4 regions of the Actinoplanes sp. NPDC048967 genome follow, and region 4 is predicted to be linked to each of the others. Evidence: riboswitches for the same ligand, from Rfam matches in the RefSeq annotation. Region 4 holds a riboswitch; each other region holds the start of a gene.

Region 1 (7,669 bases), on a different contig from region 4:
TGAGCACACATGGATCTCGCGACCCTCGTCGCCGGCCCGGTCGCCGACGTGTCCGCTCCGGAGCCGCCGTCGTGAGCAGGGTGATCGTGGCGGCGATGGAGGCGGCCACGGTGGCCGCGCGGGCCGCGCGGGTGCTGGTCCGCCCGGTGCACAGCCTGGCCGAGCTGACCACGCTGGACCGGATGCTGGCCGGCATCTGGCAGGACGACGCGAGCGGCCCGCTGCTGAGCACCGAGCTGCTGCGCGCGCTGGCCAAGTCGGGCAACTACGTGGCCGGCGCCTTCGACGGCGGCACCCTGGTCGGGGCCGCGGTGGCGTTCTTCGCCGCTCCGGGCGAGCGCGAGCTGCACAGCCACATCGCCGGGGTGTCCGCGACCGCGACCGGGCGCGGCGTCGGCTTCGCGCTCAAGCAGCACCAGCGGGTCTGGGCGCTGCAGCGCGGCATCAGCACGATCAGCTGGACGTTCGACCCGCTGGTGGCCCGCAACGCCTACTTCAACCTGGCCAAGCTGGGCGCGGTCCCGACGGAGTACCTGGCGAACTTCTACGGCCCGATGCACGACCGGATCAACGGCGACGACGAGAGCGACCGGCTGATGGTGCGCTGGGATCTCGCCGCGCCGGCGGTCGTCTCCGCCGGTGCCGGCAGGCCGGTGCGCGCCGTGCGGCCGCCGACCGCCACCGTGGCGCTGCGCCGTTCCGGCGCCGGTGGGCCGGTGCCGGGCTCGTTCCGGGGCCAGACCTTGGTGGTGGCCGTGCCGGAGGACATCGAGAGCCTGCGCCGCCGGGCTCCAGGGGCGGCCAAGGACTGGCGGGTCGCCGTCCGGGAGACGCTGAGCACGCTGCTCGCCGACCGGTTGCGCTTCGCCGGCTTCGACCGCGACGGCTGGTACGTCCTCACCCGCGGCTCCGGGGAGTACGGCCGGTGAGACTTCGGGGCGTGGAGCTGCGCCGGGTGAGCATGCCGCTGGTCACGCCGTTCCGCACCTCGTTCGGCACCGAGACCGGCCGGGACGTGCTGCTGGTGCGGGTGGTCACCGGCGAGGCCGAGGGCTGGGGTGAGTGCGTGGCGATGGCCGACCCCCGCTACTCCTCGGAGTACACCGACGCCGCCGCCGACGTGCTGCGCCGCTACCTCGTGCCGGCATTGGCGGCCGCGCCGCGGCTGGACGCGTACGCGGTGGGGCCGGCCCTGGCGCCGTTCAAGGGTCACCGGATGGCCAAGGCCGCCCTGGAGACCGCGGTGCTGGACGCCGAGCTGCGCGCCCAGGGGCGGCCGCTGGGCCGTGAGCTGGGCGCCGTGCACGACCGGGTCCCGTGCGGCGTGTCGGTGGGCATCATGTCCTCGCTCGGCGAGCTGCTCGACGCCGTCGGTGGTTACCTGGCGGCCGGTTACCTGCGGATCAAGCTGAAGATCGAGCCCGGGTGGGACGTGGCGCCGGTCCGGGCGGTGCGGGAGCGCTTCGGTGACGAGGTGCTGCTGCAGGTCGACGCGAACACGGCGTACACGGTCGCGGACGCCCGGCACCTCGCCCGGCTCGATCCGTTCGGGCTGCTGCTGATCGAGCAGCCGCTGGACGAGGAGGACATCCTCGGCCACGCCGAGCTGGCGAAGTTGATCACCACGCCCATCTGCCTGGACGAGTCCATCACCTCGGCCCGTACCGCCGCCGCGGCGATCAGCATGGGCGCCGCCGCGATCGTCAACGTCAAGCCGGGCCGCGTCGGCGGGTATCTGGAGGCGCGCCGGATCCACGATGTCTGCGTCGCGCACGGCGTACCGGTGTGGTGCGGTGGCATGCTCGAGACGGGCCTGGGCCGGGCCGCGAACGTGGCCCTGGCCGCCCTGCCGGGTTTCACCCTGCCCGGCGACACCTCGGCGTCCGACCGTTACTTCCGCACCGACCTGACCGAGCCGTTCGTGCTGCGTGACGGCCATCTGAGCGTGCCGGCCGGGCCCGGCCTGGGCGTCGAACCGCTGCCGGAGGTGCTGCGGGCGGTGACCACGGCCACGGAGTGGCTGCCCCTGTAGATCGACCGGTTCTGTCCCGATTCGGGCCAAGATCAAAAGTGGGCAAAAGCTGAGAACAACGTCACGTTAGGCCCCCGGAGGTTGGTTCCGTGGCGGGCAACGTGGTTACCGTCGGCCGGTCCGCTGACGCGGGCCCCGCGGTCGGTAACGCCGAGTCCTGCCGCCGACCGGGCTGGGAACTCAACTCAGGCATGGAGCGGGGGACCCACAGGTTCTCCGGCGCGCTCCCCGCGCGCCTCGGGGTGAAGCCGCACCACAGCGGCCGGGCAACCTCAGCCCGAACCCGACAGCTGACCTCGCAGGCGTGGAGGTTCACTCGATGGCACAGATCCACAAGCAGTCTCTGCGCGCCCTCGGCCTGGTCGTGGCCGGTGCCGCGGGCACCGTCGCCCTGCTGGGCCCGGCCTCTCCGGCCGCGGCGCAGTCCGGGGTCAACTGGGACGCGGTCGCGCAGTGCGAGTCCGGTGGCAACTGGAGCATCAACACCGGCAACGGCTACTACGGTGGCCTGCAGTTCAGCCGCAGCACGTGGAAGGCGTACGGCGGCGGCAAGTACGCGAGCACCGCGAACAAGGCGAGCCGCGCGGAGCAGATCCGCATCGCCGAGAAGGTGCTCGACGGCCAGGGCATCGGCGCGTGGCCGGTGTGCGGCAAGAAGGCCGGCTCGACGAAGTCCTACCGGGCGAAGAACACCGGCGGTTCGTCGTCGGCCGGCAAGAAGGCCACGGCGTCGCGCACCACCACGCACAAGAAGTCGGCGGCGACCAAGCGCACCTCGGTCAAGGCCACCGGCCAGCACTACACGGTGAAGTCCGGCGACACGCTGGCCAGGATCGCGGCAGCCCAGCACGTCAAGGGCGGCTGGCACGCGCTGTACCAGCTCAACCGGGCGCAGCTCGGCGGCAACCCCAACCTGATCTTCCCCGGTCAGCGTCTGTCGCTGTGATGAGCCGGCCCGGCTGCCTTACCCCCGTGGGGCAGCCGGGCCCCCACCGGCGCTCAGGGCTTGCGGCCCACCGCGACGAACTCCGACACGACCTCGGTGATGCCGGGGTGCCGCGGGTCCGGCCGCCAGGCCGTGCAGGTCACGACGCCGGGTTCGAGCAGCTCCAGCCCGGCGAAGAAGCCGCGGATCTCCTCGATGGTGCGGGTCCTGATCGGAGCCGCGCCGCTCTCGTTCCACTGCCGCATCGACTCCTCGACGGCCTCGCCGTTGACCTCCGTGGTCGGATGCGAGATCAGCAGGAAGCTGCCGGCGGGCACCGCGGCCATGAACTGCTCGACCACCGACCGGGCCTCGGCGTCGTCCATGACGAAGTTGAGGATGCCGGACAGCACCACCGCGGCCGGCCGGCCGAAGTCCAGTGTGGTGGCGGCGGCCCGGAGGATGGCCTGCGGATCGCGGACGTCGGCCGCGAGGTAGTCGGTGGCCCCCTGGGGGCTGCTGGTCAGCAACGCGCGGGCGTGCGTCAGGACCAGCGGGTCGTTGTCGACGTAGACGACGCGGGCGTCCGGGGCGACGGCCTGGGCCACCTCGTGGGTGTTGTCGGCGGTGGGCAGCCCGGTGCCGACGTCCAGGAACTGGCGGATCCGCCCCTCGCCGGCCAGGAACCGCACGGCCCGGCCGAGGAACTGCCGGTTGGCCCGGGCCGACAGCACGAGCTCGGGCATCAGCCGGACGGCGTAGTCGGCCGCCTCCCGGTCCGCCGCGAAGTTGTCCTTGCCGCCGAGCAGGTAGTTCCAGACCCGCGCCGAGTGCGGCAGGTCTGCGTTGAGCTGCGTGGGATCCGTCATCGGCTCGTCCTTCCGCTACCGGCGGCATCGATCGGTGCCGGGAACCCTACCGCGCGAAGCAGCGGGGTGGGCGCACGGCGGCGCACACCCCGCTGCCCCCGGTCAGCGGGACCGGAAGGTGATCGCCAGCGGCGTGGCCAGGAACACCGACGAGTACGTGCCCACCACGATCCCCACCAGCAGCGCCACGGCGAAGTCCACCAGCGACGCCCCGCCCAGGGTGGCCAGGGCGGCCAGGATGAACACCGCCCCCAGCCCGGTGTTGACCGTACGCGGGACCGTCTGCAGGCACGCCGTGTTGGCCAGCCGGGCGAACGGCACCCGCAGCCTCGGGCTGATCCTGCGCTGACCGCGGACCAGCTCCCGGATCCGGTCGAAGACCACGACCGAGTCGTTGACCGAGTAGCCGACCACGGTCAGCACCGCGGCCAGGAAGACGCCGTCGACCGGTTTGCCGAGCCAGGCGAACACCCCGATCAGGATGACCACGTCGTGGACCATCGCCAGCACCGCCGCCGCACTCCAGCGCCACTGGAACCGCACCGACAGGTACGCCAGCTGCGCGCCGAGAGCGATCGCCACCGCGAGCAGCGCCTTGTCCCGCAGCTCGGCGCCGAGGCTGGGCCCGACCCTGTCGTCCCGTAACTGCTGGACGTCACCGCCGCCGGCCGTGCCGAGCGAGTCGCGTACGCGCTGCTCGGTGGCATCGTCGAAGGCGCCCGCCCGTACGGAGACGTTGCCCTGGCCGACCTGGGTGACCACGGCCCGGTCGACGCCCGCGGCTGCCACGGCGGCCCGGGCGGCGTCGGTCGACAACGGCCGGCTGGTGGCGTACTCGACCATGCGGCCGCCGGTGAACTCGACGCCGAGGTTCAGCCCGCGGGTGGCGACGCCGCCGATCGAGAGCAGCACCGCCGCCGCCGAGACGGCCAGCCACAGTCGCCGGCGGCGCATCAGGTCGGGGCCGCGGGACTCGATCGCCCGGCGGACCCGGCCGGCGTGGGCGATGCCGCTCCACCGTGGGCGCACGACCAGCCACCGCCGGCGCAACAGAGCCTCGGCCGGCAGCCGGGTCAGCACGAGCGCGGTGAACATGGACGCCAGCACCCCGATGCCCAGGGTGACGCCGAAGCCGCGTACCGGGCCGGAGGCGAGCAGGAACAGCAGTCCGGCGGCCACCAGGGTGGTCACGTTGGAGTCGATGATCGCCGACCAGGCCCGGGCGAAGCCACCGCGGATCGCGCTGCGCAGGGTGGGCCGGCCGGCGTACTCCTCTCTGGCCCGTTCGAAGACGAGCACGTTGGCGTCGACCGCCATCCCGATGGCGAGCACGAACCCGGCCAGGCCGGGCAGGGTCAGGGTGGCGCCGACCGCCAGCAGCGCGGCGTAGGAGATCAACCCGTACGCCACCAGCGCCACCGCCGCCAGCGCACCGACCACGCGGTACACCGCCACGATGAACGCGATGGTCAGGAGCGCCCCGATGAGCGCCGCCTGCGCCGACGCCTCGATCGCCTGCCGGCCCAGCGTGGGCCCGACCACCTGCTGCTGGATGATGTCCACGGGTACGGGCAGCGCACCCGCCCTGATCAGCAGGGCGAGATCGCGCGCCTCGGCCGCGGTGAACGACCCGGTGATCCGCATGGCCTCCCCGGCGAAGCCCACCTCGCAGGTCGCCTCGGGGCTCACCTCGGGCGAGCTGATCACCTCGTCGTCGAGCAGGATGGCGACCCGGCGGGCCGGGTCGCCCACGGGGGAGCAGGCGGCGTCGGCGGTCAGCTTCCGCCAGTCCCGGGCGCCGTCCCCGGCGAAGTCGACGGCCACCTCCCAGCCACCCGGCGGCTGGACACCGGCCTGCGCGCCGTCGATCTGCCGGCCGGACAGGGCGGCCGGCCCCAGCCGCAGCGGGTTGCCGCGCTCGTCGGGCCGGACGAGCTCGCCGGTCGCGGCGGGCGGGGCGGCCGGTCCCAGGACCGGCCGGAAGGTCAGTTGCGCGGTACGGCCGATGACCTCGGCCGCCTCCCGCGGGTCGGTGACGCCGGGCAGTTCGACGATGATCCGCCGGTCGCCGGAGCGGACCAGGCCCGGCTCGGCCACGCCGAGTTCGTCGACCCGGCGGCGCAGCACCTCCAGGGCCTGGTCGGTGGTGGCGGCGTCGGCCTTGCTCTGGTCGCCGTCACGGGTCTGGAGCACGATCTGGGTTCCGCCGCGCAGGTCCAGCCCGAGCCGCGCCGGCCGGGTGGCGACGAGCCACCCGGAGACGACGAGCACGACAAGGGCGAGAAATGCGCGCGCGGCAGTAGCGCGCGTCACGATGGGGTTGTCTCCTCAGGCAGGGTGGCGCGCCATGCCGCGCGCCGGGGTCAGGACGGGGCGTCTACCGCACGCCGTCCCGGGGGACCCCGGCCCTGATACGTCTCCCGGCGCGCCTGCGCCCGGTGCCCGTCGACGTCCTGCCGCCGGTGCCACCACGCCGCGATCCCGGCGCCGGCCCGGGCCGGCAGCCAGCCGAGGACCTGGAGCAGCGGGGCGGCAGTGCCCAGTCCGCTGCCGGCGTCGACCCGGACGTCCGGGCGTTGCCCGAGGGTCTGCTGCGCGGAGGCGGTGACAGCCTGGACGGCCGGCGGTATGCGGCCCGGGCCGCTCGCGGCCGCCGCCTCGCTGGACGCGGCGACGGCCGTCGTGGCGAACAGCAGCGCCAGCAGGACCGGCAGGCTCGCCCACCGGCGCCACCACACCGGGGGCGGTGCGCCCTGTGCCGACATGGCTGCACCGTACCGTGGCCGCGCGCGGCCCGGGGTCATTCGCGGCGCGAGCCCGGGGGAGCGGTGCTGTCCCGCACCACCATGCGGGTCGGGACCAGCACCGTGCCCGGGCCTTCCGGCTCGTTGCGGATCTGCCGCAGCAGGCCCTGCACGCAGCGCCGGCCCACCTCGGCGAAGTCCTGGTGCACCGTGGTCAGGGGCGGGATGAACGAGGACGAGTCCGGGATGTCGTCGAAGCCGACGATGCTCACGTCGCGCGGGACGATCCGGCCGCGCTCGTGGAACGCCCGCAGCAGGCCCAGCGCCATCTGGTCGTTGGCGGCGAACACCGCGGTGCACTCCGCTTCGGCCGCCAGGACCAGCCCGGCGCGGTAACCCGAATCGGCCGTCCAGTCACCGCGCTGCACCGGCGGCACCCTCCGGCCGGCCTCCAGCAGGGTGCGGCGCCACGCCTGGGTGCGGCGCTCGCCGGCGAACGACTCGGCCGGCCCGGTCACGTGCCAGACCGTCTCGTGGCCCAGCTCCAGCAGGTGCCGTACGGCCTGCCGGGCGCCGTCGGCCTGGTCGGTGTCGACGACGGGGTAGCGGTCGCCCGCGTCGGAGTCCACCACCACGACCTGGACGCCCGGTGGCAGGTTGAGGTTGGCCGCGTCGAGCAGGTGGACTTCCATGATCACGATGATGCCGTCCACCGCCAGCTCGCCGAGCCGGCTGAACGCGCCCAGCACGCCGTCCTGAGTGGGCGCCGCCACCGGGATGAGCGTGATCGCGTACCCCTCCTTGGCGGCGTAGCCGGCGATGGCCTCGACCGTGCGGCTGTTGCCGGTGGTCGCCAGGGTGAACAGGATGACGCCGATGGTGCGGAACTCGCCCCGCTTCAGGGCCCGCGCGGCGCTGTTGGGGCGGTAACCGAGCTGGCGCATGGCCGCCAGCACCTGCTGCCGGGTGGACTCGACCACGCCGGGGTGCCCGGTGGACACCCGCGAGACCGTCTGCGACGAGACGCCGGCGAGCCGGGCGACGTCCGCCATCGAGACCCCTCGGGCCGGGCGGCGGGTTCGGCCAGCGGTCATCGTTG
Region 2 (7,669 bases), on a different contig from region 4:
AGGAGGACTTCCAGGCGTGGTCGGCCGGTTCGGGCCGGGCGGCCCACGCCGGTGAGCGCAGCCGCCCGGTGGCCTCGGGCGCGAGCCTGCTGGAATTCGAGGTCGTCCAGCGCGTCGAGAAGTAGGCCGGCTCAGGCCTCGGCGTTGCGGGCGGCCGCCGCGATCAGCCGTTCCGCCACGGCCCGGCGGTCCAGGCCGAGACGCTGGGCGGTCTCCCGCAGCACCGTGTAGGCCTCCTGCACGCCGCAGCCCCGCTGGGCGATGATTACCCCGGCGGCCCGGTCGACCGTCGCGCCCTCGCGCAGCCCCTCGCGCCGGCCCAGCTCACCGAGCAGCAGTTCGGCCTGGTTCACGATGGCCATCGCGGTCAGCAGCAGCTCGGGGTCGAGGCCGCCCGGGGTGGCGACGAACAGGCTCAGTGCCCCCACCGAGGAGCGCTGCACGTCCAGCGGGATCGCCACGACGCTGTGCACACCTTCCGCGCGGGCGCATTCGGCCAGCCGCGGCCAGCGGGGGTCGGACTGCAGGTCGGGGGCAGTCACCAGAGCGCGGGTCCGGGCCGCTTCCAGGCCCGGGCCGTCACCGCCGGCGTACTCGAGGTCGTCCAGCGCCTTGGCCGCCGTCCCGAAGGCGGCGACAACCGGCGGGCCGCCCTCCCCGATCAGGGCCACCGAGCAGCGCACGGTGCCGGTGATGGCCCCCGCGGCGAAGGCAGCGAGGCGGTCGAGCGCCTGCGGCACGTCGTCGGCACCGAGCAGTCGGGCGGTGAGCTCGTGCAACAGCCCGGCCAGCTCCACCGGGTGCGGCCCGGACGGCAGCTCGGCGTACTCCACCGGGCGCGGCCCGGACGGCCGCCCGGTAACACCGGACGCCGGCCGGCCGGCCGGCGGGAGCAGGTCAAGCCGGACTTCCGGGACGGTAATGGCGGTCACCGGGGACTGCTCTCCCCCGGCACCCGCCATGAGGGGGCCCGCAGCAGCGGAGGTGAGCGCGGCGGGGGTGGCGTCCGGTGCCGCCAGGATGGTCTGCACGGTCGGCGGCGGCCGGCGGCGACCGGCGCCGCGGACCTGATCGGGGCTCGCGGCCATGCCGGAGCCGGGCACTCGACGCGAGACGTTGCGCCCGGAGCTTCGTTGCGGGGCTGCCATCCGGCCGATGGTGCCATGCGGATCGGTGAACACGAAAGTCATGTCCACTACCGGGTGCCGTCCCCCGGCGTGATCGTCTGTTCCGACGATCGGTGCTCCAGGAACGAGCTCGGCGCCGCCTCCAGGTCGGCCTCGCGCTCGTCCGACTCGGCGAGAATGGCCTCGGCCTGCGCCCGGGGGTCGGTGCTGCCACCCGCGCTGCGTTCCTCCGGCAGCAGGTCGGCGGCTCGCTGCTCTGTCCGGTCGTCTGTCATGGCGGCGGGATACCCCCACCGCGGGGAACCGAACCTGCATGATGATCGATGTCCGCCGGTGCCGTGGCGACGGGCGAAGGTCCCACCTCGCAAAAGCGCCGCTCCCGGCGGACCGGGAGCGGCGCGATCGCAGATGTCGGTGTGCAGGTCGCCTCTCGGCGAAAGGCTCAACGCGGCTCCAGCCGAACGGTAATCCGCGAAGGCAAAGGGTGAGGCCCGGGGACACTGATCACACCGACATCTGATCCAACCGTCGGCCGGGCCCGCCGATTCCGGTAGCTGTTGTGACTCAGGCCACACCGTTTGACGACCTGCCCCCCGGGTAGACGAAGCAGCGTGAGTGACTTGAAGGTGCTGGACGACTACCTCGACGAGGCTTTCACCGGGCAGGAACGGCTCAGCAGCGCCGACCTGCAGCGCGGGGCCATCGCCGCCGACCTGCCCGCCACCGCGTTGACCCGCATCGACGCCCTGCCCGAGGGCGAGTACGCCCAGGACGAGGCGGCCGAGGCGCTGCGGGCGCTGGACACCTGATCCCCGTCGAAGTCCCGACGACCTCGATGCCCGACCAAGGAGCGAGATGACCCAGCAGAACGAACGCCTGCCGGCCTTCGGTGACGAGGAGGCCGTACCGGACGGCGACAGCGACTTCGCCGGCGAACACTCCGACACCGCGGTGGACCGGGAGGTCATCAAGGGCGAGAAGGGCGAGGAGGAAAGCTCGCGCGGCTGGTCCGGCCTGGAGCGTGAGGGCCCGCCCTGACCGCGTCACCCCAGCACAGCGGTAAGCCCCCCGGCCGAGCGGCCGGGGGCTTTTCCGTACCGGGGTCAGGCCGCCTGGGCCAGCGCCGGCCGGTCGTCCTCGTCGCTCTGCTGGTCACCCTCCGCAGCCTCCTTGGCCAGGGAGTACGCCATCTGCAGGAAGTCGGAGGCGGCCGTGGCGGTGAAGACCGTGGCCGCCAGCCGGGTCAGCCGGGGCGCGAAGACCAGGCCACTGGTCAGCCCGGTGGCCACCCACACGGCCAGGCAGAACGGGCAGCTGACCAGCTCACCGACGGAGTGGCGCAGGGAGCTGCCCTGGTCGCGTACCTCTTCGTTGATCTCGCCGCTGCCGCCCGGCTCCGCATAGCGGGTGAACGGCGCGCGCAGCGGGCTGGTGATCGCGTCCTTGGCGATCAACCGGCTCAGCTTGTGCGTCGCGATGGAGATCAGCACGATGTCGGCGGTGGCCGGCCGGTCCGGTACGGGCTTCGCGGTCAGCTTGGCGGCGGCGGCCAGACTGCCGGCGAGCAGTCCGAACGCCCCCATCGTGGCGACGTAGCCGTCCAGCGGCCGGTGCTCGTGGGGTGCGTAGTCCCGTCGCAGCCGGTTCAGCCGGCCGCGTACCGAGGAGATCATGAAGTCCGGGGTCCTCTCAGAAGTCCTGGGTGAGCCGGTCCGGATCGACCTCACGGCCGGGGTACCGGGACAGGTACGCGTTCTCCAGCTCCTCGGTCCGCCGCAGGTGGTTGGCCAGGGCCGCGTCGGGCCCGTGCCGCAACGTCTGCAGCCGGGTGCGGTGCAGGCTGGCCAGCTCACGGAACAGATCGTCGTCGGCCAGCCCCGCGGGGTCGATGCCGTTCTCGGAGACGACGGTCTCGTCGCCGGCGGAGTCGAGCCGGGCGTCGGTCATGACGGCGCTCCCTTCCTCGGTCGCAGAAGTACTTGCTGCAACGGTTGCCCGTGCGCCCTGCCGCCAAACCCGCCGGTACGCTGAGGGACATGAAAGGGCTGTGGACCCCCGCGTGGATCGCGCGCCACATCCTGGCGCTCGTGCTCGTGGCCGGCTTCCTGGCCCTGGGCTGGTGGCAGTTCAGCCGGGCCACCGGCGGCAATTCGCTCAGCTGGGGCTACACCTTCGAGTGGCCGGTGTTCGCCCTCTTCGTGGTGTTCATCTGGTTCCGCGAGGTCCAGCAGGAGCGCCGCGCCGCCCGCGCCGCCGAGCAGGACGGCCCCGCGGAGGCTGAGCCACAACCGGAGCAGCCGCCCGTGCCACGCCAGGATGCCCCGGTGACCGTGCGCCGCCCGGTCCGCGTGCCGGTGGCGCAGGTGGCGCCGGCCGACGACGATCCCGAGCTGGCCGCTTACAACGACTACCTCAGCTGGCTGGCCGCCCACCCCGGAGCCCGGCCGAGCGACTACCCCGGCCGTCGCGCCAGCGCCGGCTGAAAGGACGTGCACTGTGCAGGGAGCCCTCACCCGCTACCGGATCATCGCCTGGATCGTCGGCGTGGTCCTGATCGCGCTCGTGCTGGTCGGCATGCCGCTGAAGTACCTGGGTGACAACGACACCGTGGTGGCCGCGATCGGCCCGATCCACGGCTTCCTGTACATGGTCTACCTGGTCGCCGCCTTCGACCTGAGCCGCCGGGCGCACTGGCCGCTGGGCCGGATGCTGCTGGTGATGCTGGCCGGCACCATCCCGTTCTTCTCCTTCTGGGCCGAACGGGTCGTCTCCCACAAGTGGGTCCCGGCCGCACGCACTTCCCCGCCGGCCATGGCAGAGTAGGAAAAGTAACGCTGCGGAACGGATTTGTTGCCCGCCGTTATCGGGATCATTCTCTTATTTGTGATCATTGGCGCAAGTCACTCTACGGGCTCTTGTGTTAATGCCGCGCGCCGATAAGTTAATGCGGTTGGTCCGGTCCGCAGCCACACCCTCGGTGGCGCCGGCCAACGCCGCCGAATCCTCGCCGGCGGAAACGGGCGACCAGATCCCCCACGGTCACCGCCTCCGCCACGACGAACCGGGGAACCAACCGAAGCAGCACCGGGGTGAATCCGCGCGAGCGGTAGGGGCCTTCTTCCCGCCCCGAACCCGTCAGCTAACCCGGTAGGCGGCCCGAGCGGAAGAAAGGCCACAAACCGTTGCCACACGCCCGCACGAGGCTCCGTGCGCTGGTGGTTGCCGCCCTGGCGATCGCGATCACCGGCACCACCGCGACCGCCGCACACGCGGAACCGTCGACGAGTGAGCTGACGAAGAAGATCGACAAGGCGTCCGATCAGCTCGAGGACGTCATCGAGTCGTACAACAAGATGAACATCAGCCTCAAGAAGACCAAGGACGAGGAAAAGAAGCTGGCCGCGTCGCTGGGCCCGGCCAAGGCCGCGCTGGAGGCCGCCGGCTCGCAGATGGACGCCATCGCGGCGTCGGCGTACAAGACCGGCAACATCGGCACCATGAACGTCGTGCTCGAGGGCGCGGACAACCTCATGGACCGGATGAGCATCCTCGAGCAGATCTCCCGCAGCCGTGGCCGCGACATCGCGGAGTACCGCGCGACGACGGAGAACTTCGCCGAGCGCCAGGCCGCCCTCAAGGCGACCCAGAAGAAGCAGGAAGCTGAGGCCAAGGCCCTCAACGCGCGCAAGAAGAAGATCGAGGGCGACCTCAAGAAGCTGTACGCGATGCGCACCGCCGCCTACGGCTCGCCCACCGAGAAGTCCAGCAAGTACACCGGCAACATCCCGTCCATCGCGGGCTCCGCCGGTAAGGCTGTCACCTTCGCCTACAACGCGATCGGCGTCATGTACGACTACGGCGCTGACGGGCCGGACGGTTACGACTGCTCGGGCCTGACCTCCGCCGCCTGGCGGGCCGCCGGCAAGTCGCTGCCGCACAACGCCGCCGCTCAGTACAGCGCCACGACACGGATCTCGCGGTCCCAGCTCAAGCCGGGCGACCTGGTCTTCTACCGCAGCAACGGACACGTCGGCATCTATGTCGGCGGTGGCCAGATCATCGACGCCTCCCGCGCGGGCCAGCCCGTCAAGAAGCGCACGATCGACATCATGACCCCGAACGGCTACGGCCGGGTCACCTGAGCCGGGTCACCCGAGTAGCAGGCACGAGAAAAGGCCGGTGTCCCCGCAGGGGTCACCGGCCTTTCGCCGTACTGGTGGTCTGCCTTACGCGGCCTGCAGGCCCTCGGCCCGGGCCAGCTCACGCAGCCGGCCGAGCGCCTGGATCTCCAGCTGGCGGATGCGCTCCCGGGAGAGCGAAAACCGCGACGCCACCTCGGTCAGCGAGTGCTCGCGACCGTCCTCGAGGCCGTACCGGGCGCGCATGATGCCCGCCGACCGGTCGTCGAGGTGGTTCAGCAGTCCCTCGATGCGCTGACGCTCCAGCGCGGTCAGGACGATCTCCTCAGGCGACGGCGCGTCGCTGTCGGCGACCAGATCGCCGAGGTTGGTGTCGCCGTCGTCGCCCACCGGGGTGTCCAGGGACACGGTGTCCTGGGCCCAGCGGGTCAGCTCGGTGACGCGCTCCACCGTCACGCCCAGCGCCGCGGCGACCTGCGCGGGCTCCGGGTCGGCGCCGAGCTCGCGGACGAGCTGGCGGGTGACGTTGCGCATCCGGTTGACGTCCTCGACCAGGTGCACGGGCAGGCGCACGGTGCGCTCCTGCTGGGCGATGGCCCGGCTGATGGCCTGGCGGACCCACCACGTCGCGTAGGTCGAGAACTTGTAGCCACGCTCGTAGTCGAACTTCTCGACGGCGCGCACGAGGCCGGTGTTGCCCTCCTGGATGAGGTCGAGCATCGGCATGCCCGAGCGCACGTAACGGCGGGCGATCGACACGACCAGTCGCAGGTTGGCGCGAATGAAGAGATCCTTCGCCCGCTTGCCCTCGGTGACCAGCCGCTCCAGCTCCTCCCGGCTCACGCCGCGACGGACCTCGCCGGTGTCGAGCAGGTGCTCGGCGTAGAGGCCGGCCTCGATTGCCTTGGAGAGGTCGACCTCCCTGGCAGCATCCAGCAGCGGCGTCCGGGAGATTTCGTGCAGGTAGACTCCGACGAGGTCGCGCTCCTCGGCGACCTGGTCGGTCCGCATCACGGTGTTCTTCTCCACGTTGCCCACGGTCCCCTCATTGCCTTCACTAACCCTGTTACGGGCAATACCTGCGTCCATCAGCCCTCCCCGTAACGTCCGCAGTTCATGCATTGCGGTGCTGACACATACCTGAACAGTTGGCGCCCTGCGCTGATTCCGGCTGGTGAGTCGAAAGTGTCACGAGTGTCTGAGCATCAGCTGAGAGCCGCGTGCATACTTACTGAAGAGGGCTCTCGCAGAGGTATTCGGAGCAGCACCCGCCGGTGGATGCGTGATGAGACGCATACCCTGTGCCCGCTTCATGACACCATCGGCCCCTCTTCGTCACAGCGACGGGCATCACGGATTCCGCTGCGATGCTCATCACTACCCAGTACGGGCTGGTAGCCGATTGGGTTCACGTCCAGCATCGACAGGTTGCCGTCCGGCTTGACCCAAACGCCACGGCAAAAGCTCCCGTTGCCGACCGCGAACGGGACCACCTGCCACGATGCGGCACGACAAGCCGCAGTTCACTCGCCCGTACGGGTGACCCTCCCGGGAATGACGGCCGTTCGGCGGGCCGCCCCGGCCGTTCCACCGAGTCCCGGCAGCAGTGACGCGAAACACACCGTTACGGTTCTCGGTATGGAGCGCAGTGTGCTGGTTACGGGTGGAGCGGGCGGGCTCGGCGGGGCCGTCCTCGAGGTGCTGCGCGATCAGGGCTGGCGCGTCGTCGCCCCGGTCCGGGTGGGCACCGAGCGGCTGCCCGAGGGTGTGTTCTCGGTCACGGCTGAGCTGACCGACCCCGGCGCCGTCGCCGACGCGGTGGCCGTCGCGGCGGCCGAGCCCGGTGCGCCCCTGCGCGCGGTGGTGAACCTGGCCGGTGGATATGCCGGCGGCGGACCGGTGCACGAGACGCCGATCGAGGACTTCGAGGCGATCCTGCGGTCCAACCTGCGCCCTACGTACCTGGTGACTGCGGCCGCGCTGCCCCACCTTGTGGCGGCCGGCGGCGGTTCGGTGGTGTGCGTCTCGTCGCGCGCGGCGGTCGCCCCGTTCGCCGGAGCGGCCGGGTACGCGACCGCCAAGGCCGCGGTGCTCGCCTTCGCGAACGCAGTCGCCGTCGAATACAAGAAGAGCGGCGTGCGCTGCAACACCGTGCTGCCCAGCGTCATCGACACGCCGGCCAACCGGGCCGCCCAGCCGGCCGCCGACTTCTCCCGCTGGGTCACCCCGGCCGAGATCGCACAGGTGATCGGCTTTCTGGCCGGGGACGGCTCGGCACCGACCAGCGGCGCCGCCATCCCCGTCTACGGCCGGGCCTAGGGCTTGTCCTGACGGTCTCATGGCGGCGCAGGCCCTCATCACCGGCAGGACAGGCCCTTAAAAACCCTCCGCCAGCTGGTAGGT
Region 3 (7,669 bases), on a different contig from region 4:
CGGTTTCCTCTTCGGCGGCGCGATCACGGTCCCCGGCGGCGGCGACTACATCAGCTTCCTGCTGCCCGGCATGCTCGCGCTGAGCATGATGTTCGGGGTCGAGAGCACGGCCACGGCGATGGCCGCCGACGCCCGCAAGGGCATCACCGACCGGTTCCGCTCGATGCCGATCGGCAGCGCGTCGGTGGCCCTGGGCCGGGTCGGCGCCGACCTGGCCAACTCGGCGGTCGAGCTGCTCGTGCTGATCCTCGGCGGCCTGCTCATCGGCTGGCGGATCTCCGACGGCCCGGCGTCCGCGCTGGGCGCCGTGCTGCTCCTGCTCCTGCTGCGGTTCGCCGTGCTGTGGATCGGGATCTTCGTGGGCCTGAGCTTCCGCGGCGAGGGCGCCACGATGGCCGTACAGGTGCTGGTCTGGCCGATCGGCTTCCTGTCCACCGCGATCGTGTCCGCCGAGACGATGCCGGGCTGGCTGGGCACGATCGCCGCCTGGAATCCGTTGTCCGCGACCGCGTCGGCCACGCGGGAGCTCTTCGGCAACCCGACCGGGATCACCGAGGGACCGCCGGCCGGCGGGGCGGTGTGGCTCGCGGTCGGCTGGCCGCTGCTGCTCACCGCGATCTTCCTGCCGCTGTCGGCGCGCGCCTACCGCCGGCTGCGCGACTGAGCCGGACCGGCCGGACCGCGGGCATGTCCCGCGGTCCGGCCGGGCGGACCCGTCAGGGCAGGATCGCGTCGACATAACCGCCGTCGACGCGCAGCGCGCCACCGGTGGTGGCCGACGCCTGCGGGGAGCTGAGGTAGACCACCATGTTGGCGATCTCCTCCGGCTCGATCAGGCGCTGCAACAGTGACTGCGGCCGGTGCAACCGCATGAACTCGCGCTGCGCCTGGTCCCACGGGAGGTCACGGTCCACGAGCTGATAGACGAACTCCTCGACGCCGGCGGTGTGGGTCGGTCCGGCGATGACACTGTTGACCGTCACGCCACTGCCGGCCGCCTCCTTGGCGAAGCCGCGGGAGACCGCCAGCAGCGCGGTCTTGGTCATGCCGTAGTGGATCATCTCGGCCGGCGTCACCACCGCCGAGTCGCTCGCGATGTACTGGATCCGGCCCCAGCCGCGCTCGCGCATACCCGGTAGATACGCCCGGGTCAGCCGGACCGCGGTCAGCACGTTGACCTCGAAATACCGCCGCCACTCGGCGTCGGAGATCTCCAGCGCCGGCCGGGCGCCGAAGATGCCCAGGTTGTTGACGAGGATGTCGACCTCCGGCAACGCCTCCAGCAACGCGGCGACGCCGTCGTCGGTGGTCAGATCGGCCGGGGCGGCGACGTGGTCACCGTCGCTCGGGAGCGCGGCGAGCACCTTGTCGCGGTCCCGGCCGTTGATCGCCACCCGGGCGCCGGCGGCGGCCAGGCCGGTGGCGATCGCGAGTCCGATGCCCTGGGTCGAGCCGGTGACGAGAGCAGTCCTGCCGCTGAGATCGAGTCGCATGCCTCCACTCTTCCCCGTGCCGGGCGCCGCGACGCGGGACCCGCACTACAGTGCGGGCGAGATCACCAAGCCGCGGAAGAAGGCGCGGATGTCGGCGGCCAGCTCGACCGGCACCTCCAGCGCCGCGAAGTGGCCGCCGCGCGGCAGCTCCGTCCAGTGCCGGATGTCGAAGAGGCGCTCGGCCAGCGGGCGCACGCTCAGCACGATGTCGTGCGGCAGGACGGCCACACCCATCGGCGCCGGGCAGGGTGTGCCGTAGCCGCTCTCCTTGGCAAGCCGGGCCGACGAGCCCGCCGTCCGGGTGAACCAGTAGATCGACACGTCGGTGAGCAGGACGTCGTCGCTGATGGTGGAGGACGGGTCGACCCACTCGGTGAACTTCTCGGCGATCCAGGCGAGCTGGCCGACGGGCGAGTCGGTCAGCGCGTACGAGATGGTCTGCGGCCGGGTCGCCTGCAGCACCTGGTAGCCGGGTCGGTTCGCGGCGAACGCCGCGGTCCGCTCGGCCCGGTCGCGGTCCGCGCCGGTCAGGCCCGTCGCCGGGCCGGGCGTGGGCAGGTAGTTGACGTGTACGCCGACGACCCGTTCGGGGACAGCGGCGCCGAGAGCGCGGGCGACGCCGGAGCCCCAGTCACCCCCGTGCGCGCCGAACCGCGGGTAGCCGAGCCGGGTCATCAGCTCGGCCAGGGCCCGGGCGATGCGGTGCAGGTCCCAGCCCCGTTCCCCGGTCGGCCCGGAGAAGCCGAAGCCGGGCAGTGACGGCACCACCAGGTGGAAGTCGTCGGAGAGCAGACCGGTCAGGGCCTGGAACTCCAGCACCGAGCCGGGCCAGCCGTGCAGGAGCAGCAGCGGCAACGCGTCCGGGTCGGCCGAGCGGACGTGCAGGAAGTGGACGCGCTGGCCGTCGATCTCGGTGCGGAACTGCGGGAACTCGTTCAGCTCGGCCTCGTGGCGCCGCCAGTCGTAGCCGTGGCGCCAGAGCTCGGCGAGTTCGCGTACGCGGGCCAGCGGGATGCCGTAGTCCCAGCCCGCGCCGGGCAGCTCGTCGGGCCAGCGGGTGCGGTCGAGGCGGTCGGCCAGGTCGTCGAGGTCGGCCTGCGGGACGTCGATCCGGTACGGCGCGATATCGTTCATGCGACTAACGTTAGTCACACTAACGTTAGTCGAGCAAATGGTAGAGTCGACACATGGAGCACCTCCCCAGCTGGCTGCTGACCCAGACCGCCGCCCACGCCGGCCGCCTGGTCACCGATCGTTTCGCCGAGATCGGCGCCCGCGGCTACCACTACCGGCTGCTGGAGACCCTGCTCGGCGGCCCGGACAGCCAGGCCGAGCTGGGCCGGCGCACCGGCATCCACCTCAGCGACATGGTGGCGGTGCTCAACGAGCTGACCGCGGACGGCTACGTCGAGCGCAGCCCGGACCCGGCCGACAAGCGCCGCAACGTCGTGACGATCACCGGCCGCGGCCGCGAACGCGCCCAGGAGCTGGCGGCCCGGGCCGAGGCCATCCAGGACGAGCTGCTCGCGCCTCTGACCACCGCCGAGCGCGCCGAGCTGGTGCGACTGCTGAGCCTGCTCAGGAAAGGCGCGGCGCCAGCTTGAACGCCACCCGCAGCGCCTGACCGGGCGTCGGGTCACCGCCGTCGGCGTCCCACACCTCGGAGAGCACCGCCTGCACGAATCCCCAGGCGACCACCCGGTCGACGGGCAGGCCGAGACCGTCGGCGAACTGCTCCACCCGGGCCGGCAGCAGCTCCAGCACCGGCTCGTCGCCGTCGAACGGGTTGTAGAGCGCCGCCCCGACCTCGTAGCCGGGATCGCCGAGCACGCCGTGCGGGTCGATCGCCAGCCACGGCTCCCGGGTCGCGGCCAGCACGTTCTCGTGGTGCAGGTCCCCGTGCAGGACCACCCGCTGCGAGGCGGAGGCGCACAGCTCGACCAGAAGCTCGCGGGCCTGCTCGACCAGGCGCCGGGGGAACGGGTGGTCGCCGGCATACCGGGCCAGATGCGCGTCGAACGCCGCCACCCGCGACGACAGCTCCTCCAGCACCAGCCCTTCTGGCGCCGGCCGGTGCAGGCGCCGCATCATGTCGACGAGCACGGCCGTGGCCTGCTCGTCGTGCTCGCGGACCAAGGCCCGCAGCGTGCCGCCGGGCTCGGCCCGCTCCAGCATCAGCGCGCCCCGGTCGTCGTCGCGGGCCAGCACGGCGACCGCGCCCCGGCCACCGAAGAAGCCGAGCGTGTCTGCCTCCGTCGCGACGTGACCGGCGGCGGGCAGGCCGAGCTTGAGCACGGCCGGCGACCCGTCGGGCCGTCGCGCCGGCGCGACATAGTTGAAACTCAACGGGTACGGCGCACCGACCGTCAGCCCCCACTCCCGGGCGACGTCCTCGACGAGGGCGGGCAGCTGCGTGAGCCAGCGCCGGCCGTCGTCGCCCCAGTTGCCGGTGACGTTGCGGACGAAGGCAGCGGGAAACATGTCACCCAGTCTCCCAGCCATCATGATCGAACACATTGGAGCCCACCGTTGCCGTCGGAGCCATGGCAGCCACCACGCGGTCCGTCGTCAACGCCGAGAGCCGCAGGCGCCGCGCCTGACTCTGGCGCATCCTCGAGTGTGTCGTCGTCACGGTGGTCGCGCTTTCCACGGCCGTCGCCGGCGGATCCGGGGCGGTCCTCGCGGTGGCCGGCCGCACTGCGACCTGCGAGGTCGAGTCCGTTGAGCGGCTGCGCTGCCCGGACGGGACCACCCTGACCGCCGACCACCAGGAGGCGGGCGACACGGCGGTGGTGGTCTACCACCCGCGGGGCTGGGTCAACGCCCAGACGGAGACGACGTACCGCTCGGCGGATTACGGGTCATGTCGCTCGGAGGGGACCTCGGCGGCTTCTGACGAAGTCGATGTATTCCTCGCCGGCCACCGCATCCGGGCAGCCTAGCGCGGACGGCGACGAGTCACCGACCTGCTCAACCGGAGGACGGCGCTGCGGAGCGGTCCCAAGGAAAAAGCCGCCACGAAAAGTGGCGGCTTTTCCGTCGTGCTCGGTGCCGGCGTCAGCCGGTCGGGCGGCGGATGCCGGTGATGGCCCCGCTGCGATCGATCGACGCCATGCGGACGTGGTCACCCGTGTGCGGTGCGTGCACCATCGTGTTGCCGCCGACATAGATGCCGACATGATGGACCGGACTGCCGTAGAAGATCAGGTCGCCCGGCTGCAGCTGACTGCGGCTGACCGCCCGGCCCGCTCCGATCTGGTCACCGGTGAAGTGCTCCAGGTGCACCCCGACCACCGCCCAGGCCACCTTGGTCAGGCCGGAGCAGTCGTAGCCGCCCGGCCCTTCCGCACCGAAGACGTACGGCTTGCCGATGAGGTCGCACGCCTTCTGCGCCGCCCGGCCGCCCTTGTCGTCGGTGTAGTCGACCGGGCACGGGCCGGTCTTGAACGCACCGTCGGAGCCGCCGCTCGCGCCGTACGCCCTGATCCGCAATTTCTGCAGCTCGTCGACCTTCTTCTGGATGTCCTTCTTCTGCTGGGCCAGCGCCTTGTCGCGCGCCGCCACGGCTTTGGTCAGGGTGTCCAGGTCGCGCTTGTCGCCCGCGAGCTGGTCGCGGAGCTTCGCGGCGCCCGAGACCGACTCACGCTGGTGCCGGCTGATCTGGTCGAGGAACGTGAGTTTCTCGGTCAGAGAGGTCGGCGAGCCACTGACGACCATGGCCTTCATGGCGCTGGGCGAGCCCTGCATGTAGGCCTTTCCCGCCATGTTGCCCACCTGCGACATGGCCAGGTCGACCTCCAGCTCCAGCGGTGCGAGCCGTTTGTCGATCTTCCGGAGCTGGGCCTGGTTCTTGAGCAGCTGGTTGTGCACGTTGTTGTACTGCTCGATGACCGGTTCCAGCTTGTTCCACTGCTCGTCGATCTGCTTTTCGATGCTCGACGGGGACGGTGTCGCATTCGCCACCCCGGGAGTGAGAAGAATCCCGACCGCGACGACGGCGCAGGCGATGCTGCGCAGAATTGCGGCGCTGCGCGCCTCAATCCGTTTCACGTAGGTGCAGTGTCCTTTCTTCCCTCGGCCGCCGACCGGGTTAGCTGACGGGTGCGGGCGGGAAGCGCGCCCGGCCACCGTGCTGCTGGTGGCTTGACCCCAGAATTCTTGGGTCCCCGGTTCGTCTCGCGACGATTAGGCGGTGGCCCGTCAGTTCGCCCGGATTGGGACGAGGGGGGACTGCCGAGCCGGGCACTACCGTACTCCCGATCAACGGCGAATTGAACCCGGCGGTATCAGGACACACTGCGCCGAACATTGGTCGACGCAGCGTGAGTGAATGGCCGTCACAGGGGCCAGGCCGAGAGCGCCCGGTCCAGCCAGGGCAACACCAGAATCACTGTGGGTAATACCAGCAGGCCGACCGCGCCGGTGGCCGCGGCCAGGCTCAAGGTCACGGTGACCGGGCGCGGATCACTCACATTCAGCCGGTCGAGCCGGCGCCGGCGCTCTGCCGCCGCGCTGCCGAGCTCCGCCGGCGCGTCCGGGCTGACCGCGTCGCTGAGCAGCGCCAGGGCCGTGCGCAGCGGCGCCGCGCCGCAGCGCCGCCGGGCGGCGTCGTCGGCGACCATCTCGAGCAGCAGGTGTACGGCGTCGAGCGGCGCCCGGCTGCGCAACGGCCGCGGCACCGCCCGGTAGAACGCGGTGAACGACTCCATGACCACGTCGTGCCGGTGCCGCAGATGGGTCTGCTCGTGCGCGATCACCGCGGCCACCTGCTCGGCGTCGAGCACCCGCAGCGCGCCGTCACTGAGCACCACCCGCGGCGAGCGCCCCGGCAGGCAGTACGCGAAAGGCAGCGGCCCGTCCAGCACCCGCAGCCCGGCGGGCACCTCAGCCGGCAGCTCGCCGTGGCGCTCGGCACTGTCCAACAGGTCGACCAGCAGCCGGTGCCGGGACCGGCGGGCCCGCGACCGGATGCTCACCCGGACGAGCGACACCAGCAGCCGCACGATGATCACCGCGGCGATCACCAGCGCGAAGATCAGCGCGGCCGCACCCACCGGCCGGTCCGAACCCAGCTCACTGACCAACTCCTGAGGTCCGGCCAGCACCACGCCCAGCGCGCAGAGCACCCCGGTGAGGGTGATGCTCTGCCAGAGCGCGACGGCGGCGGCGGGCGCGCGGTCAGGCCAGCGCGCGCCGGCCAGGATGCCCGGCACGACCAGCGACAGGGTCAGCCCCAGAGCGCCGAGCAGCAAGGCGGTCACGGCCGAGCGCCCGGGTCCTTCCGTGCCGCCTCGATGGCGGCGGTCAGGGCCGACGGGTCGATCCGGCCGACGAAGTGCGCCAGGGCCGCGTCGCGGACGCCGTCGGGAGCCGCGCTGAGGGCGTCGAGCATCAGGGCGGCGGTCATCTCCTCGCGCGACTGCGCGGGGGCGTAGCGGTACGCCCGGTCGGCGCGCTGCTGGGTGACGACACCCTTCTTGGCCAGCCGGTCCAGCACGGTCATCACGGTCGTGTACGCCAGCTCGCGGTCGCGGCTCAGCCGTTCGTGCACCTGGCGCACGGTCAGCGGCTCGCCGGCGTTCCACAACTGCGTCATGACCTCACGTTCGAGGTCTCCCAAAGCCATGTGAACCACTCTACTGCACAGCGTCGTACTACGAGGCGTAGTATCTACTACGGAACGTCGTAGAGGGGGCCATCCATGGACGTGCTCGAGCTGACCCGGCTGCAGTTCGCGGTCGTGACGATCTACCACTACTTCTTCGTGCCGCTGTCGATCAGCCTGGCCGGAACCGCCGCCGGCCTGCAGCTCGCCTGGCTGCGCACCGGCCAGGAGCGCTACCGGCAGCTCACCAAGCTGGTCGGCAAGCTGCTCATCGTCACCTTCGCGGTCGGCGTGGTCACCGGGCTGGTGCAGGAGTTCCAGTTCGGGATGGGCTGGAGCAACTTCGCCCGCTTCTACGGCGACGTGTTCGGCCCGACGCTCGCGATCGAGGGCATGCTCGCCTTCTTCCTGGAGGCGACGTTCCTCGCGCTCTGGTACTTCGGCTGGGACCGGCTGCCGCGCAAGCTGCACGCCGCCACCATCGTCATCGTCGCGGCCGGCACCGTGATGTCCGCGTTCATCATCCTGGCCGCCAACTCGTTCATGCAGAACCCGGTCGCGTACTCGCTGG
Region 4 (7,669 bases):
GGCGGCCGGGGCATCTGGCTGGCGCACCAACTGTGCGACGAGGTGACGATGGCGACCGGCCCAATTGGCACGACTATCGAACTGTGCGTACACCTGCCCGGCCGCGATACCATGTCTGGCCTGGTCAACGAGGGCGCGACCGCCAGCTGAACGAAGAATGAAACGCCGTGGAAATGTGATCGAGGGCATTGAGGCGTGTCGGCCATCCGGGGCGACTACATTGGGCCAGTGCTTGGACTACCTCCTCATGTGACGGCGTGCCTCTTCGACCTCGACGGCGTGCTCACGCAGACCGCCCTGGTGCATAACGCGGCGTGGAAACAGACCTTCGACGCGTTCCTCCGGACGTGGTCCGAGCACCACGGACAGCCGTTCGTACCGTTCGACTCGGGCGCCGACTACCACCAGTACGTCGACGGCCGGCCGCGCGCGGACGGCGTACGCACGTTCCTCGCCTCGCGGGGCATCACCCTGCCCGAAGGCACGCCCGACGACGGTCCTGACGCGGAGACCGTCAACGGCATCGGCAACCGCAAGAACGAGCTCGTCCTGCAGAAGATCCAGGAGGGCGCCGTGCAGGTCTACGCCGGCTCGGTGGACTACCTGAACGCCGCCAAGGCCGCCGGGCTGCGCCGGGCTGTCGTCTCGGCCAGCGCCAACTGCGCCGACGTGCTGCGCGCAGCCGGCATCGCGGAGCTCCTGGAGGTGCGCGTGGACGGTGTCACCGCCCGTGAGCAACACTTGCCCGGCAAGCCTGCCCCGGACACCTTCCTGTACGGAGCGAAACTGCTCGGTGTGCAGCCGGAGCAGTGCGCGGTGTTCGAGGACGCTCTGGCCGGCGTGGCCGCCGGCCAGGCCGGCGGCTTCGGCATCGTGATCGGCGTGGACCGGGTCGGCCAGGCCGACGCCCTGCGCGAGCACGGCGCCGACATCGTCGTGCAGGATCTCGCCGAGCTCCTCAAGTAATCCCCCTTACAGACTTTCTCCTTTCTCAGTTGCGAGAGGCACCACCGTGATCCGTGAACGGGCCTACCCCGTCGATCCCTGGCACATCAGGGAGACCCGGCTGGACCTGGATGTACTGGCTCAGTCCGAGTCGGTCTTCGCCCTGGCCAACGGCCACATCGGCATCCGGGGAAACCTGGACGAGGGCGAGCCGCACGGCCTGCCCGGCACCTACCTCAACTCGTTCTACGAGCTGCGGCCGCTGCCGTACGCCGAGGCGGGCTACGGGTTCCCCGAGTCGGGCCAGACGATGGTCAACGTCACCAACGCCAAGCTCATGCGGCTGCTCGTCGACGACGAGCCGTTCGACGTGCGCTACGGCGAGCTGCGCTCCCACGAGCGCTCGCTGGACCTGCGCGCGGGCACGCTCGAGCGGATCGTGGAGTGGGTCTCACCCTCCGGTCAGGCGATCCGCGTGCGGACCGTACGCATGGTGTCGTTCACCCACCGCGCCATCGTCGCCTTCCTGTACGAGGTGGAGCCGCTCGACGCCTCCGCCCGGCTGATCCTGCAGTCCGAGCTGGTGGCCAACGAGCAGCTCCCGGCGACCAGCAAGGACCCCCGGGTGGCGGCGGTGCTGGACCACCCCCTGCAGGCCGAGGAGATGCTGGAGCAGCGCACCGGTGGCCTGCTCGTGCACCGCACCAAGGCCAGCGACCTGCGGATGGCCGCGGCGATGGAGCACGTGGTGGAGACGCCGGGCAAGCACGCGGTGACCACCGAGGGCCACCCGGACTGGCTGCGCACCACGGTGGCCTGCAAGCTCGAGCCGGGACAGAAGCTGCGGGTCGTGAAGATCGCCGCCTACGGCTGGTCGAGCAACCGCTCGCTGCCCGCGGTGCGCGACCAGGTCGGCGCGGCCCTGGCCAGCGCCCGGCTGGACGGCTGGGAAGGGCTGGTCGAGGCGCAGCGGGAATACCTGGACGCGTTCTGGGACCACTCCGACGTCAAGGTCGAGGGCGACCCGGAGGTGCAACAGGCCGTCCGCTTCGGTCTGTTCCACACGCTGCAGGCCGGTGCCCGCGCCGAGCAGCGGCCGATCGGCTCCAAGGGCCTCAGCGGCCCCGGCTACGACGGCCACACGTTCTGGGACGCCGAGACCTTCGTGCTGCCCGCCCTGACCTACACGCAGCCTTCCGCGGCGGCGGACGTGCTGCGCTGGCGGCACTCCACTCTGGATCTTGCCCGGGAGCGCGCGCAGACCCTCGGCCTGCAGGGCGCGGCCTTCCCGTGGCGCACGATCCGCGGGCAGGAGTGCTCGGCGTACTGGCCGGCCGGCACCGCCGGGTTCCACATCGGAGCCGACATCGCCGACGCCGTGCGGCGGTACGTCTCGGCGACCGGCGACTTCGACTTCGAGCGCGACTACGGCCTGGAGCTGCTCGTCGAGACTGCCCGGCTGTGGCGCTCGCTCGGGCACCACGACCGGCACGGCCGCTTCCACATCGACGGCGTCACCGGCCCGGACGAGTACACGGCCGTGGTCGACGACAACGTCTACACCAACCTGATGGCGCAGCAGAACATGTTCGCTGCGGCGGACGCGGCCAAGCGGCACCCGGAGCTCGCCCGCAAGCTGGGCGTGGACGACGAGGAGTCGGCGTCGTGGCGGGACGCGGCGGCTTCGGTGCACATCCCGTACGACCGGGAGCTCGGCGTGCACCAGCAGTCGGAGGGCTTCACCCGGCTGGCGGAGTGGGACTTCGAGAACACCCCGCCGGAGGCGTACCCGCTGCTGCTGAACTACCCGTACTTCGACCTGTACCGCAAGCAGGTGGTCAAGCAGGCCGACCTGGTCATGGCCATGTACCTGCGGGGTGACGCCTTCACCCCCGAGGAGAAGGCCCGCAACTTCGCGTACTACGACGCCCGTACCGTGCGGGACTCGTCGCTGTCGGCCTGCATCCAGGCCGTCATGGCCGCCGAGGTGGGTTTCGTGGAGCTGGCCCACGACTACCTGGGCGAGGCCGCCCTGATGGACCTGCACGACCTGCACCAGAACGCCCGGGACGGCGTGCACGTGGCGTCCCTGGCCGGTTCCTGGATCGCCCTGGTGGCGGGCCTGGGCGGCATGCGTGACTCCAACGGGCAGCTCTCCTTCGCGCCCCGGCTGCCGAGCCGGATCAACGCGCTGGAGTTCTCGCTGCTCTGGCGCGGCCTGCGGCTGCGGGTGCAGGTCACGGCCGACGAGGTGACCTACTCGCTGCGCAACGGCGGTGGGTCGGCGCGTCTGGACCTGCTGCACCACGGCAAGGAGGTCACCATCACCCAGGTGAAGCCGGTCGTGCTGCCGATCCCGCCGGCGCCGCCGACGGGCCCCGCGCCCAGCCAGCCGGCCGGTCGCGCCCCGGTGCGCCGGAACACCGGCGTCTGATTCCGCAACGAAGAAGCCCCCGTCCTCCGTGAGGAGGACGGGGGCTTCTCTGCGCTCGCCGCGCTAAAGCATCGAGACGTGTACGTGGTCCGTGTGATCACTGGGACCGTGGTACGACTTCCAGCCGGTGGCCGGGAACCAGATCTGTTTGTTCCAGATGACGTAGAGGATGCCGAGCCGGTCGGCGTTACGCACCAGGAAGGCCATCAGGTTGTTGCCGTACTCCCGGGTGTCCTGGTTGTGCCACGGTGAGAAGCCGCTCTTCTGCAGGGACCAGTCGCAGGCGCGGCCCTTGGGATGCTCGAACGGGCCGCCGTTGCGGTGACAACCGACGAACCGGTTGAACTTGGCCTTCTTCACTTCCTTGTACATGTGGAAGGTGCGCGCCGTGATGCAGCCACCGGTGGTCGGGTCGTCGACGTTGCAGGACTCCGGTCCGAACTCGCCGTCGGAGTTGCGCGGTGCGGGTGCGGCGATCTTGGACTTGACGTCCACGAAGCCGCCGGTGACCGACTTGCCGCCGACCTGGGCCAGCGCCTTCTCGGCCGACTCCTTCTGCTTCTCCATCAGCGCGAGGTTCTGCTTCTGCGCCTTGACCTCCTGGTCCAGGCGCGTCTTGCTGGCGGTCACCTCGTCGATGGCCTGGTCCAGCTCGCGCAGCTTGCCGTCGTTGAGGGCGTTGATCTCCTCGAGGGAGACCGCCTTCTTGAGGAAGCCGTCCGGGCTGGTGGTGTTGAGCAGGAAGCCCATGGTCGAGATGCCGCCGGTGCGGTACTGCTGAGCGGCGACCGCGCCGACCTCGGGCAGCAGCAGGTCGCGCTTCGCCTCGGCGTTCTTGACCTTGAGGGCGAGGCCGAGCTGGGTCTTGGTCGACTTGGCGACCGCCGCCTTCGCCGTCAGATAGCGCCGGCCCGTGGAGTCCAGCACGTCGTTCAGCAGCGGGTTGTCGTCGCCGTCGTCGGCGGTGGCCGACTTGGTGTCGTCCGGATCGGCGTTCGCCGGGGATGCGGGCGCGAGCATCATCGTGACCGCGGCGAGCGGTGCCAGGGCGAGGATCAGCCACCGGCGGGGTCTTGCCGTCATTCAGAATCCTTCCGCGTGACCACCGGCCGGGTTAGCTGACGGGTTCGGGACGGAAGCAATCCCTACCACTGACTCGTGGATTCACCCCGGTAGTTCTGTGGTTCCCCGGCTCATCTTGCGACGATTAGATGGTGGGCTGCCGGCGCCTTGGGGGCAGCGCCTTCTGGCAGTGACCGGCGGCCAGCTTACCTGACAACGGCCGAACCGGCAGTGCTGCCGCGGACGGCAAAACGGTTACCGGACAACGACTTTCCGTCACCGCTCGATGGAATGACGCAGGTCATAGCCCGTAACGGCACATTAATGTGAGTCGTTGCATTCTTTCCGTCGATTGCTCACCATCAGTGCACGATCGATTGCGTACGGTGTGACGACTGTCGATTCTTAGCATTGATGGGTAGTGTTCGTCACGGTCTCAGCGCAGACCGCCGCCTAATCGCCGCACGGCGAGCCGGGGAACCACTCGAGTAATGGGGTGAATCCGATCCGCGCACCCCCGCGCGATCGGTAGGGATCGCTTCCGTCCCGAACCCGTCAGCTAACTCGGTCGGCGGCCGACGGAAGGAATGTTCGTGAGGCTCAACCCTGTCCGCCGGCGATTAGCGACCGTGCTCGCGGTCCTCGTCGCCACCTCGGGGCTGGCGCTCGCCGCCCCGACCTCCGCCTCCGCCGCACCCCGCCCCTTGGCCGCGCCGGGCGACTCGGGAGACGACGGCGAGGGCGGCTCGAAGTCCCTCATCAAGCAGCTCGAGGCGGCGTCCAAGGGCTTCGTCGAGGCCCAGGAGGCGCTGGACCGCTCCAAGAAGCGCCAGCGGGAGCTGACCGCCAAGCTCAAGGAGCTCGACACCCAGCTCGGCCCCAAGCAGGCGGCGCTGGACGAGATCGTCCAGCGGGCGTACCGCACCGGGCGGCTCGGGCCGATGTCGGCGATGATCACCGCCGACTCCACCGGCAGCATGCTGGACCGGGCGCAGACGCTGGAGACCATCGCCGTCAAGCAGGACCGCGCGGTGCGCGACCTGAAGGACAGCCGGGACCAGCAGGCGCAGGCCAAGACGGCGATCGACACCGCTGTCCGCGAACAGCAGCGCCAGCTCACCGTCATGGCCAAGCGCAAGAAGCAGGCCGAGGACGCGTTGAAGGTCGCCAACGCCGCCAGCGGCGGATCCTCGAGTTCGTCGTCCGGCGGCGGTACCTCCAGCGACGGCGGCAGCAGCGCCCTGGCCGCGCCCGCGCCGCGCAACTCGGACGGCTCCCTGCCGAGCGAGTCGTGCAGCGTCAACGACCCGACCACCTCGGGCTGCATCACGCCGCGCACCCTGCACGCGATGCAGGAGGCGAAGAAGGACGGTTTCAACCACTTCATCGCCTGCTTCCGCCACCAGAACAGCGGTGAGCACCCGAAGGGCCGGGCCTGCGACTGGGCCGCCGACAAGGGCGGCTTCGGCGGCGACGCGACCGGGGCCAGCAAGGACTACGGCAACCGGCTGGCGAACTACTTCATCAAGAACGCGAGCCGGCTCGGGATCCTCTACGTCATCTGGTACCGGCGGATCTGGCTGCCCAGCAGCGGCTGGAAGTCTTACTCCGGGGCCGGCGGTGACCCGTCGAGCGACCACACCAACCACGTGCACATGTCGATGCGCTGACCGCGGGGGTGCGGGGCCTACCGCTTGACGTAGGCCTCGTACTCCTTCAGCACGTCGTCGGTCGGGCCGTCGGCGCGGATCAGGCCCGATTCCAGCCAGATGGCCCGCTCGCAGGTGTCGCGGATCGACTGCTCGCTGTGGCTCACCAGGAAGACGGTGCCGGCCTGCGCGCGCAGGTCCCGGACCCGCTGCTCACTGCGCCGGCGGAACTTCGCGTCGCCGGTGGCCAGCGCCTCGTCGATGAGCAACACGTCGTGCTGCTTGGCGGCCGCGATGGCGAACCGCAGCCGGGCTCCCATGCCGGACGAGTACGTCCGCATCGGCAGCGAGCTGAAGTCACCGCGCTCGTTGATGCCGGAGAAGTCGATGATGTCCTTGGTCTTGCTCTTGACCTCGGCCGGCGACATGCCCATGGCCAGGCAGCCCAGGACCACGTTGCGCTCACCCGGCAGGTCGTTCATCAGGGCGGCGCTGACGCCGAGCAGGGACGGCTGGCCGGCCGCGTAGATCGCCCCGCGCTCGACCGGCAGCAGCCCGGCGATCGCCCGCAGCAGCGTGGACTTGCCCGAGCCGTTGGTGCCGATCAGGCCGACGGCCTCACCCTTGTACGCGACGAAGCTCACACCCTTGATGGCGTGCACCTCGCGCATGGTCGCCGGCTTGGTGCCGGTGACGAGCCGCTTGAAGCTGGCGAGCGGGCTGCCGGTGCCCGGGGTCGCCGACTGCTGGATCCGATAGACCACGTGAGCGTCGTCGACGATGACCGTCGGATCGCGCCGGTCGCTGCCGGTCATGTTGTCAGCCACGGCCGTAGCCCTTCTCTCCGCGCCAGAAGTAGACGTAACCCCCGAGACCCACCACGAACGTCCAGGCGAGCGCCTCCAGCCACATCACCGTGGGACTCGCCGCGAGCGGCACGTCCTCCATCAGCGCGTGCCGCATGAGGTCGATGAACACCAGCATCGGGTTCGCCTCCACCAGGGTCAGCTTCCAGCCGCTGAGGTGGTCGGTGAAGCGGGTGACCGGGTAGAGCACGGCCGACAGGTAGAGCCACATCCGCATGACGAACGGGATGAGATTCCGGACGTCCGGGATCTTGCTGCCCAGCCGGGCCCCGGCCAGGGCCAGGCCGGCGTTGAACACGGCCTGGAGCAGGAAGATCGGCACGATGAGCAGCCACTCCAGGGTGATCGGCTCGCCGAACCCGACCACGATGACCATCAGCACGGCCAGCGAGGCGAGCGTGTTGCGGACCTCGACCATGGTGATGGCCAGGGGCAGGCTGCCTCTCGGGAAGTGCAGGGCCCGGATCAGCCCGAGGTTGCCGGTGATCGCCTGGATGCCGGCCGACACCGTGGACTGGGTGAAGCCGAAGATGAACACGCCGGTGCACAGGTACGCGACGAAGTTGTCGACGCCGCTCTTCGTGTTCAGGATGACGCCGAAGATCAAGTAGTAGACAGCCGCGTTGATCAGCGGCGTCAGCACCTGCCAGAAGACGCCGAGCCGGGTCTTGCCGAGCGACGAGGCGACCTTGGCGTTGGCGTACGACGCGATG

What was found. A riboswitch is a leader RNA that binds a small molecule or an ion and turns the genes downstream of it on or off. The one in region 4 is predicted to bind cyclic di-AMP.
Region 1: linked by a shared signal. The riboswitch ahead of AB0C12_RS01190 (transglycosylase family protein) and the one ahead of AB0C12_RS23130 (hypothetical protein) in region 4 are both predicted to bind cyclic di-AMP.
Region 2: linked by a shared signal. The riboswitch ahead of AB0C12_RS36785 (NlpC/P60 family protein) and the one ahead of AB0C12_RS23130 (hypothetical protein) in region 4 are both predicted to bind cyclic di-AMP.
Region 3: linked by a shared signal. The riboswitch ahead of AB0C12_RS02625 (NlpC/P60 family protein) and the one ahead of AB0C12_RS23130 (hypothetical protein) in region 4 are both predicted to bind cyclic di-AMP.

The regions. Positions count from the first base shown of each region.
Region 1 covers NZ_JBEZFL010000001.1:237,826-245,494, reverse strand. The annotation lists gene AB0C12_RS01200 (GNAT family N-acetyltransferase) at 72-929, shown strand; gene menC (o-succinylbenzoate synthase) at 926-2,032, shown strand; cyclic di-AMP (ydaO/yuaA leader) riboswitch at 2,204-2,347, shown strand; gene AB0C12_RS01190 (transglycosylase family protein) at 2,352-2,978, shown strand; gene AB0C12_RS01185 (SAM-dependent methyltransferase) at 3,032-3,826, opposite strand; gene secD (protein translocase subunit SecD) at 3,929-6,139, opposite strand; gene AB0C12_RS01175 (hypothetical protein) at 6,190-6,591, opposite strand; gene AB0C12_RS01170 (LacI family DNA-binding transcriptional regulator) at 6,627-7,664, opposite strand.
Region 2 covers NZ_JBEZFL010000011.1:84,581-92,249, forward strand. The annotation lists gene AB0C12_RS36740 (antibiotic biosynthesis monooxygenase) at 1-125, shown strand, start outside; gene AB0C12_RS36745 (GAF and ANTAR domain-containing protein) at 132-1,190, opposite strand; gene AB0C12_RS36750 (hypothetical protein) at 1,196-1,402, opposite strand; gene AB0C12_RS36755 (hypothetical protein) at 1,739-1,936, shown strand; gene AB0C12_RS36760 (hypothetical protein) at 1,983-2,165, shown strand; gene AB0C12_RS36765 (DUF1360 domain-containing protein) at 2,231-2,797, opposite strand; gene AB0C12_RS36770 (DUF6158 family protein) at 2,817-3,074, opposite strand; gene AB0C12_RS36775 (hypothetical protein) at 3,164-3,610, shown strand; gene AB0C12_RS36780 (DUF3817 domain-containing protein) at 3,624-3,950, shown strand; cyclic di-AMP (ydaO/yuaA leader) riboswitch at 4,161-4,295, shown strand; gene AB0C12_RS36785 (NlpC/P60 family protein) at 4,343-5,269, shown strand; gene AB0C12_RS36790 (sigma-70 family RNA polymerase sigma factor) at 5,354-6,355, opposite strand; gene AB0C12_RS36795 (SDR family NAD(P)-dependent oxidoreductase) at 6,905-7,585, shown strand; gene AB0C12_RS36800 (thymidylate kinase) at 7,643-7,669, opposite strand, start outside.
Region 3 covers NZ_JBEZFL010000001.1:539,483-547,151, forward strand. The annotation lists gene AB0C12_RS02595 (ABC transporter permease) at 1-664, shown strand, start outside; gene AB0C12_RS02600 (SDR family oxidoreductase) at 717-1,493, opposite strand; gene AB0C12_RS02605 (epoxide hydrolase family protein) at 1,539-2,627, opposite strand; gene AB0C12_RS02610 (MarR family transcriptional regulator) at 2,681-3,097, shown strand; gene AB0C12_RS02615 (aminoglycoside phosphotransferase family protein) at 3,072-3,974, opposite strand; gene AB0C12_RS02620 (hypothetical protein) at 4,127-4,435, shown strand; gene AB0C12_RS02625 (NlpC/P60 family protein) at 4,551-5,543, opposite strand; cyclic di-AMP (ydaO/yuaA leader) riboswitch at 5,558-5,695, opposite strand; gene AB0C12_RS02630 (M56 family metallopeptidase) at 5,831-6,754, opposite strand; gene AB0C12_RS02635 (BlaI/MecI/CopY family transcriptional regulator) at 6,751-7,119, opposite strand; gene AB0C12_RS02640 (cytochrome ubiquinol oxidase subunit I) at 7,195-7,669, shown strand, end outside.
Region 4 covers NZ_JBEZFL010000005.1:291,274-298,942, forward strand. The annotation lists gene AB0C12_RS23115 (ATP-binding protein) at 1-150, shown strand, start outside; gene AB0C12_RS23120 (beta-phosphoglucomutase family hydrolase) at 229-966, shown strand; gene AB0C12_RS23125 (glycoside hydrolase family 65 protein) at 1,013-3,379, shown strand; gene AB0C12_RS23130 (hypothetical protein) at 3,443-4,462, opposite strand; cyclic di-AMP (ydaO/yuaA leader) riboswitch at 4,466-4,603, opposite strand; cyclic di-AMP (ydaO/yuaA leader) riboswitch at 4,882-5,031, shown strand; gene AB0C12_RS23135 (hypothetical protein) at 5,029-6,111, shown strand; gene AB0C12_RS23140 (ABC transporter ATP-binding protein) at 6,129-6,905, opposite strand; gene AB0C12_RS23145 (ABC transporter permease) at 6,910-7,669, opposite strand, start outside.